Regions from separate parts of the Plantactinospora sp. CNZ321 genome, predicted to be linked through region 2. Evidence: riboswitches for the same ligand, from Rfam matches in the RefSeq annotation. Region 2 holds a riboswitch; the other holds the start of a gene.
What was found. A riboswitch is a leader RNA that binds a small molecule or an ion and turns the genes downstream of it on or off. The one in region 2 is predicted to bind thiamine pyrophosphate.

Region 1 (6,328 bases), 1.3 Mb from region 2:
TCGGCGCGTAGCAGATGTAGTAGGCGATCTCGGTCGGGTCGCTGACGCTGCGTCGGGCCAGGAGCCAGTGTCCACGCCCGGGCGCCCACCACGACCGGATCGGCACCCTGGCCCAGTCGTAGACCCGCGGCCCGTGCGCGCCGTCTCCACAGGACAGACGACGCCAGGCCCTGTCCGGTAGCTGCGCGACGATGCTGTCGACCCGGCCGTGCCCGATCCCTCGCGCTGACACGTCGTCGTTGCATCGGGTCGCCACCACATGGAACACGTCCCGCTCCTCCAGCCACACCCGCAGGTACTTGGCCTGCCCGAACGCCTCGTCGGCGGTAAACCAGGTGAACGGCACCTCCGCCTCGATCGCACGTTGCAGCATGTCGATGGCGACGCGTGGCTTGGTCTGCAACTCGACATCGCCGGGCACCCCCGCAGCACGGCACCGGTCCCGATCGGTGGTCCACGACTCCGGCAGGTACAGATGCCGGTCGATCAACGCGTGCCCGGTCGGAGCGACGTAGGCCAGGAACGTGCCGATCTGGCAGTTGTCCTTCTTCCCACTCGTCCCGGTGTACTGCCGCTGCACCCCCGCCGACCGGGTCCCCTTCTTGACGAACCCCGTGTCGTCAGCGACCAGCACCGCCCCGGTATGACCCAACCGCTCGACCACGTAGTCGCGGATGTCGTCGCGTACCCCGTCGACGTCCCAGTCCGCGCGACGCAGCAGACGCTGCATGCCGTCCGGGCTGCTCTCGCCGGCATGCTCGGCCAACGTCCAGCCGTTCTTACGTTCCAGGCCGGCGACGAGCCCGCCAACGTACCGGCCAACCCGCTCACGCGGCTCCGACCTGGAAAAACGCCTGCCTACCTGATCCAGCAACCCATCAAGCTCGTCCTGCCACGACACGACATCAACGTACGTCACACAAAATCAACGCGCGGGCAGCGGAAACGCAACTGCAAGTGCCGTTGCAGTATTAGGACTTGTAGTGGCCCGACCGGGCTGGCTGGTACCGCGCCGCCCGGCCCCACCGACTCGACCGCCACGGAACTCGGGCTGTCAGCCGACCAGTGGCCGGAAGGTACCGAGCGCGACGCTGACCGCGAGCGCCCCGCCGGCCAGCGCCACCGCCCCGAGGATGAGTGCGGCATCGGCCGCGGTGAACCGCTGTCGGCGCGCCGACGTACGCGGCGTGCCCGAGTCGAAGCCCCGCGCGTCCATCGCGGTGGCCAACCGGGTACCCCGGCGGATCGCCCCGACCAGCAGGGCGAACCCGGTCGAGCCGAACAGCCGCAGCCGGGCCAGCGGGTTCCGTCCGGCGTCGACGCCCCGGGCCCGCCGGGCCAGGGTCAACATCCGCCACTCCAGGCCGAGCAGTGGCACCAGCCTGAACGCCGCCAGCGCCCCGATCGCGAACCGGGGCGAGGCCTTGACGTTCTGGATGAGCGCGTCCGTCAGGTCGGTGGGATCGGTGGTGGCGAAGACGAGTACGCCGGGTAGCGCCACCGCGATCACCCGCAGTGCCATCCCCAGCGCGGTGGCCAGTACCCCGGTGGTGATCTCCACCGGCCCGACCAGCCACAGCAGGCTGCCGGTCCGCTCGGCGGCGAAGAGCACCAGGGTGCAGAGGATGCCGAGGGCGCTGAGCAGCAGCGGCCAGGCCCGGCGGGCCAGTTCGGTGTACCGGACGCCGAAGAGTGGCACCACGGCCAGCTCGAACCCGATCGCCACCGCCGGGGCCACCGGATCGACCGTGGCGATCAGCGCCACCGAGACGACCAGCGCAGCGGCGACCTTGGCCACCGGATTGCGCCGGGCCAGCGCCGCGTGCGGGGCGGCGATCGGCTGGTACGGGATCATCGGTCCCGCCCGGCCGATCCGGTGCCGGCCCGCTCCACCGGCCGCTCCGACGCGTCGTCGCCGGGCCGTCGGGGTCGCTCCGACGCGTCGTCGCTGGGCTGCCGGGGTCGCTCCGACGCGTCGTCGCGGAGCCGGAGCGTCCGGTCGGCGAGCGCGGCGACGAAGTCGGCGTCGTGGGTGACGGTGACGATGCCGTGCCCGTCGTCGCGCAGCTCGGCGAGCAGCTCGACCAGTTCGAGCCAGGTACGTCGGTCCTGGCCGAAGGTCGGCTCGTCCAGGATGAGCAGCCGGGGTGCGGTGGCCAGCGCCGTCGCCACGCTCAGCCGCCGCGCCTGGCCGCCGGAGAGGGTGTACGGGTTGGCCGCCGCCAGCCGGTCCAGCCGGAGCCGGGCCAGCAGCTCGTCCACCACCGACCGGACCACCGCCTCCGGCCGACCGGCCCGACGCGGCCCGAGCGCCAGCTCCTCGAAGACGGTGGTGCGGACGAACTGGTGCTCCGGGTCCTGGAAGACCGAGCCGATCCGGTCGGCCAGCACCGGTGCCCGCCACCGGTGCGGTGCGGTGCCGGCGTGCCGGCCGGCCAGTATCTCGGTGGCCGAGAGCCGGCCGGCGCCGGGCCGGAGCAGCCCGCCGAGCAGCAGCGCCAGGGTGGACTTGCCGGCACCGTTCGGGCCGAGCACCGCGAGCGCCTCGCCGGCACGTACCCGCAGATCGGTGCTTGCCAGCCGGGGTGGCAGGCCGAGCCGGTCGGCGGCGAGCAACACCGCACCGGGACCGCTCGTGGACCGGCGCGGTGCCGGCGGCGGCCCGGGCACCCAGACCCCGGCGGCGGCCAGCTCCGCGCCGTGTGCCGCGAAGACCTCACCCGGAGCGCCGTCGGCACACACCCCGGCACCCGGTTCGAGTACCACCACCCGGTCGACCAGCGGCAGCGCCTCCGACACCCGGTGCTCGACCAGGATCAGCGTGGTGTCGTCGTCGACCGCCGACCGGACCGCCTCCCGGACCAGCGCGGCGCCGGCCGGGTCCAGGTTGGCGGTCGGCTCGTCCAGCAGCAGCAGCCCGGGCCGCAGCGCCAGCACCCCGGCCAGGGCGAGCCGCTGCTGCTCGCCGCCGGAGAGCGCGGCGGTGGACCGGTCCGGGCCGTACGGGAAGCCGACCCGGTCCAGCGCCTCGGTGACCCGGTGCCAGATCTCCTCCGCCGGTACCCCCCGGTTCTCCAGGCCGAACGCCACGTCGTCGCCGGAGCGGGCCATCACCAGCTGGGTCTGCGGGTCCTGGAAGACGATGCCGACCCGCTCCCGGGCCTTGCGCGGATCGAGCCCGTCGATCTCGACGCTGCCGGACTGCTCGCCGGAGTCCTCGGCGAGCAGTCCGGCCAGCGCCGCGAGCAGGGTGCTCTTGCCGGAACCGGAGGCGCCGAGCAGGAGTACCCGCTCGCCGTGCCCGATCCGCAGGTCGACGTCGCGGACCGCCCAGGCCCGACGGCCGGCGTGCCGCCAGCCGAAGCCGCGTAGCCGCACCTCGCTCACGACGTCACCACCGGGTTCGCGCCGCTCACACGGCGGTGCGGTCGCGGCCGGCCGGGAACCGGTCCAGCACCCCGGTCTGGGCCAGCGCCCGGGTCAATGCCCAGCCACCGGCACCGGCCACGATCGCCGAGCTGAGCACGGTGAGGAGGAAGACCGGCAGCCGGAAAGAGTCGAAGTCGTGCTCCGAGTAGTAGCGGATCTGGTCGAAGATGGCGGCGGCGAGACCGGCCAACAGACCGGAGCCGACCGCGACCGGCAGCCGGAACGAGCGGTAGCGGACGGCGAGGAAGGCCGCCTCGGCGCCGACGCCCTGGGCCAGTCCCTGGATGATCGCGACGGTGCCCCACTGGCTGCCGAGCAGCACCGAGACGAAGGCGGCGAGAAACTCGCAGTACAGCGCCGCACCCGGCTTGCGGATCACCAGGCCGCCGAGTACTCCGGGCACCAGCCAGATGCCGTAGATGAGCGCCTGGGCCGGCGGAAAGAAGGTGAAGGCACCCTCGGTGGCGCTCCAGACCAGGCTCCAGGCCCAGAAGATGACCCCGAACGCGACCGCGATGACCGAGGCGACGATGATGTCGACGGTGCGCCATCTGGCGGTGGTGGACGAACTCATGAGCATGCCTCCCAGTCACGTGGTGGACCAGGAAAGACGCACGCCGCAACCCGGGACTGCCCGGACTGCGGCGCGGCTGGAGACTCGACCGAACTCCCTGCGCTGGCATTACCCAGATCAGGTTCGAGGGTCTGCGGGTGTGTCACCCGCACTCTCAGCGCTGTGCGCTCCCCTGTCGGATGTGCTGTTGTTCCGCAGACGGTACACCGGATACCGCCGCGCCGACAGCGTGCGACCGGCGGATGTGGCGGCGCGCACGATCCCACGGGATAGGCTGGATGGCCCAGATCAACATCTCGAAGGGACGCGTGCGGCGTGACACTGAGCCCCGAGGGCTATCTCGACCTGGTCACCGAGACGATCGGGCGGGTCGCGGCCGCTGCCCGCGACGGCGTACTCCGGGCGGCCGACCTGGTCGGCGACGCGCTGCGGGCCGGTGGAGTGGTGCAGGCGTTCGGCACCGGCCACTCGGAGGCGCTGGCCATGGAGATCGCCGGACGGGCCGGCGGGCTGGTCCCGACCAACCGGATCGCGCTGCGGGACCTGGTGTTGCGCGGCGGCGAGCCGGTCGACATCCTCGGCCCCACCCTGGAGCGGGACCCGAGCGTGGCCGGCCGGCTCTACGAGCTGACCCCGATCGACCCTCGGGACGTCTTCGTGATCGCCTCGAACTCGGGGGTGAACGGCACGATCGTCGAGTTCGCGTCGCTGGTCAAGGAGCGCGGCCACGGGCTGATCGCGATCACGTCGCAGCAGCACTCCGCACGGGTGCCGTCCCGGCATCCGTCCGGACGCAAGCTGAGCGACCTCGCCGACGTGGTACTCGACAACGGCGCCCCGTACGGCGACGCGGCGTTGCCGCTGCCCGGCGGCGGTGCGGTCGGTGCGGTGTCGTCGATCACCGCCGCGCTCCTCGCCCAGCAGGTCGTGGTGGAGGTGGTCCGCCGGCTGGTCGAGGCGGGGGAGAAGCCTCCGGTCTACCTCTCGGCGAACATCCCGGACAGCGACGAGCACAACGACACCCTGGAGGCCCGGTACGCCGGCCGGATCCGCCGGGGCGGCTGACCCCGGCACCCCGACTCCGGCGCCGCCCGGATTGTCTCCCTTACCGCTTCCGGGTCACCGTCGAGGCTTCCTCGCGTTTCGGGTACGGCCGGTCAGGGCACACTGCTGCCACATTCGACCGGAAGCGGAGGTGGCCCGGGTGGCCGTCGAGACGGAGAAACAGCGTTGGCAGCGCAACTTCGCCGACCTGTTGCAGGAACTGCGGGTGGCGCAGACCGGCGTGCAGATCCTGTTCGCGTTCCTGCTCACCCTCCCCTTCAGCAGCGGGTTTCCGCGAGCCACCACGTTCCAGAAGGACATCTACATCGTCGCGTTGCTGTCGGCGGCGGCCGCCACCGCACTGATCATCTCGCCGGTCGCCTTTCACCGGGCGCTCTTCCGGCAGGGGCGCAAGCCGGAACTGGTCCGGTTCGCGCACGGCATGGCCAGCGGCGGGCTGGCCTTCATGCTGATCGCGATGGTCAGCTCGGTGCTGCTGATCACCGACTTCCTGCTGCCCCGGCCGCTGGCGTTCGTGCTCACCGGGCTGGCCGGGGTCTGGTTCCTGACCTTCTGGGCCGCGCTGCCGTTCCTGCGCCGCAACTGGGGCGAGGCCGACGAGGACGACGACGAGCCGCCGGAGGCCCGCCCCGACGCGATCGACTGAGGATGCCGGCCGATCGCCACCTCATCACCGCGCGTAATCCATACTCGACAGTACATGTGCTCGCCCGATCGGCCTGTCTACTGTGGCCGATCGGAGGAAATGCCGCACGTGGTCGCCGCTTTTTTGATCATTGACATCTTCACCCTGGCGGGTCGCCCCCTACGCCAAGGCGCTTGACGGAGAGTTATACCCGGAACGACAACTACGGACCGCGAGAGGCGAGGATGAGCGACGTTCTGGGGGGACTGTCGACCGGTGGCTCGGTGGCAGTACCGGTGGGTCTGATCCGGTCGACCGGCGGCGGCTCGACCGACCTACGGGTCCACGCGCGGGACCGCGACGGGCACCGGGTCGGGGAACTGCGCAGCCTCCGTCGAACAGACGGGGGCGAGGCGGCGTGAGTGGGGACAACGCGGTGGTGCGTGCCGATCCGGCCACCCGGTTGGGGGACCGGGCGGGCCAGACCGAGTCAGAGGTGAGCTTCGAGGCGTTCTGCCAGCAGAACTTCGTACAGGTCGAGCGCTTCCTGCTCGCCCGCTGCCCGGACCGGGGTCTGGTCGAGGACGCCGTACAGGAGGCGTTCATCACCGCCCGGGACAAGTGGGAGCAGATCC
Region 2 (6,328 bases):
CATCGCCAGCGCGGCATCGGAGGCGGTGCCGACACCCGCGTCCAGGATCACCGGTACGTCCACGTTCTGCCGCAGCAGCCGCAGGTTGTGTGGGTTGTTGATGCCCAGCCCGGAGCCGATCGGCGCGCCCGCCGGCATCACGGCGGCACAGCCGAGGTCTTCCAGCCGGCGGGCCAGCACCGGGTCGTCGGTGACGTACGGCAGCACCGTGAACCCGTCGGCGACCAGCCGCTCGGCGGCGGTGACCAGCTCGACCGTGTCCGGCAGCAGGGTCCGCTCGTCGCCGATCACCTCCAGCTTGACCCACGAGGTCTCGAATGCCTCCCGGGCGAGCTGAGCCACCGTGATCGCTTCGGCGGCGGTACGGCATCCCGCGGTGTTCGGCAGCAGCCGTACGCCACACCGACCGAGCACCTCCAGTAGGCCGCCGCCCATGGTGGCGTCACTGTCGATCCGGCGCAGCGCGACGGTGACCAGCTCGGTGCCGCTGGCCCGGATCGCCTGCTCCAGGACGTACGGGCTGGGCGCCCCGCCGGTGCCGAGGATCAGCCGGGAGCCGAACTTCTCACCGGCGAGCACGAACCCGGGTTCGGGATCGGAGGGCCCGAACGACATCTCGGTCACCCGCCCTGGGCCGCGGTCAGCACCTCGACCCGGTCGCCGTCCCGGAGCAGCCGGGCCGGCCAGCCGCCGCGCGGCACCACCTCGCCGTTCACCGCGACCGCCACGCCCCGGTGTGCGCTGGTGACCCGTTCCACCAGGTCCGCCACGGTCAACTCGCCGGGCAGCCGCTGTTCGACTCCGTTCACGGTCAGCTCCACCGCGTCCTCGCCTCCCTGGTCGTTGGGTCGTCCGGCCCCGGCTCCCCGCCGTTCCCCGGCCCCTCCACCGCCTCCGTGTGGCTCACGTTCCGGCTGCCGCGCTCGGCGTCCTGACGCTCGGGCCGGGCATCCGCCGGCCACGTCCCCGACACCGCATCCCCGACCGATTCCGACCGCCGCCCGACCGACACCGCATCCCCGACCGATTCCGACCGCCGCCCGACCGACACCGCATCCCCGACCGATTCCGACCGCCGCCCGACCGACACCGCATCCCCGACCGATTCCGACCGCCGCGCGACCGGCACCGGTTGGCCGAACCGGGCCGGCGACAGCGACGCGAGTGCCGGATCGGGCACTCCGGTGGCCAGCAGGTCGGCAACCAGGTCGGCGGTGAGCGGGGTGAGCACGATGCCGTGCCGGAAGTGCCCGGCCGCGACCACGAGTTCGGGCCGGCCGGGCAGCGGGCCGAGCAGCGGTGCGTTGTCCGGCGTCCCGGGACGCAGCCCGGAACGCGCCTCGACCAGCTCGTACTCGGCCAGTTCCGGGATCACCTCGGTGGCGGACCGGAGCAGGTCGAGTACCGCCCCGGCGGTGACGTCGAGGTCGGCGCGCTCCTCGACGGTCGCCCCGACCACCACCTCGCCATCGGTCCTCGGCACCAGGTAGACGTGTCGGCCGTCCGCGTGACCCCGGATCACGTGCCGGAAGCCGGGTGCCGCGCCGCCGGGCGCGCGCAGCCGCAGGATCTGCCCCTTCACCGGCCGAACGGGCAGGCCGGTCAGCGCCGCCGTACCGCAGCCGGCCGCGACGACCGTCGCCGTCGCGTCCAGCTCCGCGAGGTCCCGCACCGGCCGGGACACCATGGTCACCCCGGCGCGTTCGACGGCGACCCGCAGCGCGGCGACCAGCCGGCGCGGGTCGACCTGGTGGTCGCCGGGGGCGAGCGCACCGCCGCGCAGCCGGGTGGCCAGCAGCGGTTCGCGGTCCCGCAGCTCCGCCGGCCGCAGCGGGGTCACCGGCAGGCCGAGATTCCGCTGGTACGCCCAGAGCCGCTCCGCCTCGGCCAGGTCGTCGGAGGTGAGCGCGACGGTCAGCGTCCCCTCGGTCCGGTAGCCCAGGTCCCGCCCGGCGTACTCGGCGAGTTCGGCGGCGAACGCCGGCCACCGGGCCGCGGACTCGACCAGCAGTCCGGTCAGGACCCGCTCGCCGAAGTAGGTTTCGGCGACCGGGGCGAGCATGCCGGCCGCCACGTCGGAGGCGCCCGAGCCGGGCGTCGCGTCGTACACGCTTACCCGCATGCCCCGGGCGGCGCACCGCCAGGCGACGGCGAGCCCGATCGGCCCCCCGCCCACCACCGCGACGTCGGATGCCCCGCCCTCGCCTAGCATCCTTGCGCCCCCGCACCCCGACCCGACAACGACGAACTCCGCCGGGGTGCGACCCCCGGCGATGTTCCCCGTTCCGGGTGGGGTGGGGGCGGGGCGGCGCCGAGGCTGGTGAGGAGTGCGGCGGTGGCCCGGGCCGGGTCGGCGGCGGTGGAGACGGCGCCCACCACGGCGACCCCGTACGCCCCGGCGGCCATAAGCGCGGGCACCCGCTCCGGGGTGATCCCGCCGATCGCGATAACCGGTACCGGCACCGCCGAGGCGACCAGGCGGACACCCTCGGGGCCGATCGGCACGGGCAGCCCGTCCTTGGTGGAGGTGGCGTGGCAGGGGCCGACGCCGAGGTAGCTGGCACCGGCCGCGACCGCCGCCGCCCCCGTCTCCGGGTCCCGTGCGGTCGCGCCGAGCACGGCGGTCGGGCCGAGCACCCGGCGGGCGGCGTCGACCGGCAGGTCCCGGGCGCCGACGTGCCCGCCCGTCGCCCCGATCGCGAGCGCGAGATGCAGCCGGTCGTTGACCAGGCAGCTCGCCCCGACGGTGGCACAGCGGCCGGCCACCTCGACGGCAAGCTCGTACGCCGCCCGGTCGTCGGTGTCGTCCGCGACCCGAACCTGTACGACCAGTTCGGGGCCGGCGACCGAGAGGGCCGCCTCGACCACCGCGAGCGGGTCCCGCCCGGGCCGGGTGTCGGTGATGAGGTGAAGTCGTCCGATCGGTGGCACGGCAACGCTCCTCCCTGCGCCGGCATTACCCGGATCAGGTTCGACGGTCGGGGGCTCGACAGCCCCCCTCTCAGCCCGGTCCACCGGGCTCCCGTGGGTTACTTGTCGGCGAGCGTACGCGCTCGGTCACGGATCCGTAAAGAGCCGTGACAATTCACACAGTGTCCACACTCGACCACGTACCGCCCCGGTCATGCTGTCGGCCGACCACACTCACCTGGACACCAGAGGCGCTATCCGCACCGGTTAACGCCTCTGCTGTCCAGGTCAACCACGCATGACCGCCACGGCGTGCAGTGGGGCGGGCGGTGCGCGGGCGGGCAGGCGCGGGCGCGAGTGGGCAGGCGGGCGCGAGTGGGCGGGTGGGCTGGGCGGACGGGCGCGAGTGGGCGGGGCCGGCACGGACGGGGCCGGCACGGACGGGGCCGGCACGGACGGGGCCGGCACGGGCGGGGCCGGCACGGGTGAGCGGGCGGGCGTGGGTGAGCGGGCGGGCGTGGGTGAGCGGGTGGGCGTGGGTGAGCGGGCGGGCAGTGGGTGGTGGTGGTGAAGTGTGGCTGATGGGCGGGGCAGCGGAGCGGCGGGAGGTGCGGCAGGCTGGTGCGATGGCTCGTCCGCCCCGGGTACCGGCACAGCTGGCGTTCCTGCCGTTCTCCGCCCGCGCCGCAGTGGCGAAAGGGCTGGTCACCCGGAGCATGTTGCGCGGTCCGGCCTGGCGCCGGCTTCTCCCCGACATCTACGTCCACCGCGACGGCTACCGGGAGGACGACCATCGGATGTGGTGTGACGCGGCCGCACTCAGCCTGCCGTCGGGGGCGGCCATCGGCGGGTTGAGTGCCGCATACCTGTGGGGCGTCCATCTGCTCCCCCGGGACGCCCCGGTCACCGTGTTGGTGCCGGGTGTCACCCGGCCACGTCCGCGGCTACGGGTTCGCTACACACTCGCGAAACTCTCGCCCGGCGACGTGACCCGGTTCGGCGGCCTGCCGGTCACCACGCCGCTTCGTACCGCGTTCGACCTTGGGCGACGGCCGCCGCGTACCGAGGCGGTGGTGGCGGTGGACGCGCTGCTGAACCGCCGGCTGGTGAAGCGCGCCGCCCTCACCGACTACCTCGCCGCGCGCCCCGGCTGGCCCGGGGTACCGCTGTTGCGGGAGGTGCTCGGCCTGGCGGAACCGCTCAGCGAGTCACCGATGGAGACCCGGCTCCGGCTGCTGCTCGTCGACGCCGGTCTGCCGGTACCGACCGCGCAGTACGACGTGTACGACGGTCGCGGACGATTCCTGGGCCGGGTGGACCTCGCCTATCCCCGGCTGCGAATCGCGCTGGAGTACGAGGGTGACCACCACCGCGAGCGGGCACATTTCCGCCACGACGTCGCCCGGCTGAACGATCTCCGCGCCGCCGGCTGGGCGGTACTCCGCTTCACCGCCGACGACGTCCTGCGCCATCCCGCCCGGCTCGTCGCCCAGGTGGCCCAGGCCGTGCGGGAACGCCTCCCGTCACCTGGACACCAGATGCGCTAACCGGTCGCGGTAACGCCTCTGGTGTCCAGGTCGACGCGCTGGGACCGGCGGCGGGAGGGACGCTCGGGGTCAGAGGAGGGTGCGGAGGGTGATGAGGTCGTCCGGGGTCGGCTGCCAGCCGCCGGCGTTGGCGTTGGCGCGTACCTGGTCGGGGGTGGTGGCACCGGCGATCACCGAGGTCACCGCCGGCTGGGCGGCCAGGCCGCCGATCGCCACGTCGAGCAGGGAGCGGCCGCGCTCGGCCGCGTACTTCTCCAGCGCCTCGATGGTGTCCCACGGGGCGGAGGCCAGCCGGGCGGCGTACCTCGGGCTGCTGCTGGCGAGCCGGCTGTCCGACGGCGGCTGGGCGCCCCGCTTGTACTTGCCGGTGAGCAGCCCGTCGGCGAGCGGGAAGAACGGCAGCAGGCCGAGCCCGAAGTGCTGGGCGGCCGGCACGACCTCGGTCTCCACGCCCCGGTTCAGCAGGCTGTACTCGTTCTGCGCACTGATGAAGGGCGTCAGGCCGCGGGTGCGCGCCGTCCAGGCGGCGTCGGCGATCTGCCAGCCGGCGAAGTTGGAGTTGCCGAGGTAGCGGACCTTACCGGCCCGGACCAGATCGTCGAGCGCGTTCAGGGTCTCCTCGATCGGCGTACCCGGGTCGGGCTCGTGCATCTGGTAGAGGTCGATGTGGTCGGTGCCGAGCCGGCGCAGTGAAGCCTCGACCGCCCGGGCGACGTAGCGCCGGGCGCCCCGGGCGCCGTGGTCCGGTCCGTTCATCCCCGACATGCTCATGCCGAACTTGGATGCCAGCACGACGTCGTCCCGCCGGCCGCGTAGCGCGGCACCGAGCTGCTCCTCCGACCCGCCGTGCGGTTCGCCGTAGATGTCGGCGGTGTCGAAGAAGTTGATGCCGGCGTCGAGGGCCGCGTCGACCACGGCCCGGGTACCGGCGGCGTCGAGCTTGCGGCCGAAGTTGTTGCACCCGACTCCGACGACGGACACCACGAGCCCGGAGTCGCCCAACCGGCGATAGGTCATCTCAGTCACGAGATCAACCCTATGCCGCCGTGGTCCGCCCCGGACTCCGCACCGGAGTTCGCTCACCCGGCCAGGGGACCACCATTCAGGAAAACAATTCGACGACGATTCGCGTCTGTAAAACAGAATGAGACGCTGGCGCGTCGCGCGCGAACCTCGAAAACTGCTATATCGTGGGCGCGGAAATGGCGACCGTGGCAATAACCCCCGTGCCGTCCAGGTCGCCGCGCGAGGCGTCGAAAGGCGGGTTCACATGGCGGTGAACGGCCGGTTCGACCGGCCTGGCACGGAGATGTCCGTCGTCCCCGCCCAGGTCAGCCGGGAGAGCAACGCGCCGGTAGAGGTGACCGTCGTACTCCCCTGCTACAACGAACAGGCGCACGTACTGGCGGAGATCGAGCGCATCTGCGCGGCAATGGACGACAGCGGCCTGCATTACGAGCTACTCGCGATCGACGACGCCTCCACCGACGGCACGTTGGAGATCCTGCGCGAGGCGACCGCCCGGTTCCCCCGGCTCCGGCTGCTGGCGTTCCACCGCAACGGCGGTTCGGGCACCGCGCGCCGGATCGGTACGGAACAGGCCCGCGGCACCATCGTGGTGTGGACCGACGCGGACATGACCTACCCGAACGAGCGGATCCCGGAGTTCGTCCGGCTGCTGCTCCGGGACCCGCACGTCGACCAGGTCGTCGGCGCCCGCACCAGTGAGCAGGGCAGCCACAAGCTCCTCCGGGTACCGGCGAAGTGGCTCATCCGCAAGATCGCCGAACGGCTCGCCGGCACCCGCATCCCCGACCTCAACTCCGGGCTACGGGCCTTCCGCCGGGACGTGTCCCTGCCCTACCTGCGAC

Region 1: linked by a shared signal. The riboswitch ahead of EV371_RS05120 (ECF transporter S component) and the one ahead of thiE (thiamine phosphate synthase) in region 2 are both predicted to bind thiamine pyrophosphate.

The regions. Positions count from the first base shown of each region.
Region 1 covers NZ_SHKQ01000001.1:1,172,987-1,179,314, reverse strand. The annotation lists gene EV371_RS05135 (IS701 family transposase) at 1-919, opposite strand, end outside; gene EV371_RS05130 (CbiQ family ECF transporter T component) at 1,055-1,855, opposite strand; gene EV371_RS05125 (ABC transporter ATP-binding protein) at 1,852-3,387, opposite strand; gene EV371_RS05120 (ECF transporter S component) at 3,413-4,003, opposite strand; TPP riboswitch at 4,080-4,187, opposite strand; gene EV371_RS05115 (SIS domain-containing protein) at 4,319-5,068, shown strand; gene EV371_RS05110 (DUF6328 family protein) at 5,208-5,714, shown strand; gene EV371_RS33290 (hypothetical protein) at 5,939-6,115, shown strand; gene EV371_RS05105 (sigma-70 family RNA polymerase sigma factor) at 6,112-6,328, shown strand, end outside.
Region 2 covers NZ_SHKQ01000001.1:2,506,896-2,513,223, reverse strand. The annotation lists gene EV371_RS11265 (thiazole synthase) at 1-615, opposite strand, end outside; gene thiS (sulfur carrier protein ThiS) at 621-821, opposite strand; partial or broken gene thiO (glycine oxidase ThiO) at 1,118-2,212, opposite strand; partial or broken gene thiE (thiamine phosphate synthase) at 2,314-2,931, opposite strand; TPP riboswitch at 2,926-3,036, opposite strand; gene EV371_RS11240 (PDDEXK family nuclease) at 3,492-4,457, shown strand; gene EV371_RS11235 (aldo/keto reductase) at 4,527-5,474, opposite strand; gene EV371_RS11230 (glycosyltransferase family 2 protein) at 5,767-6,328, shown strand, end outside.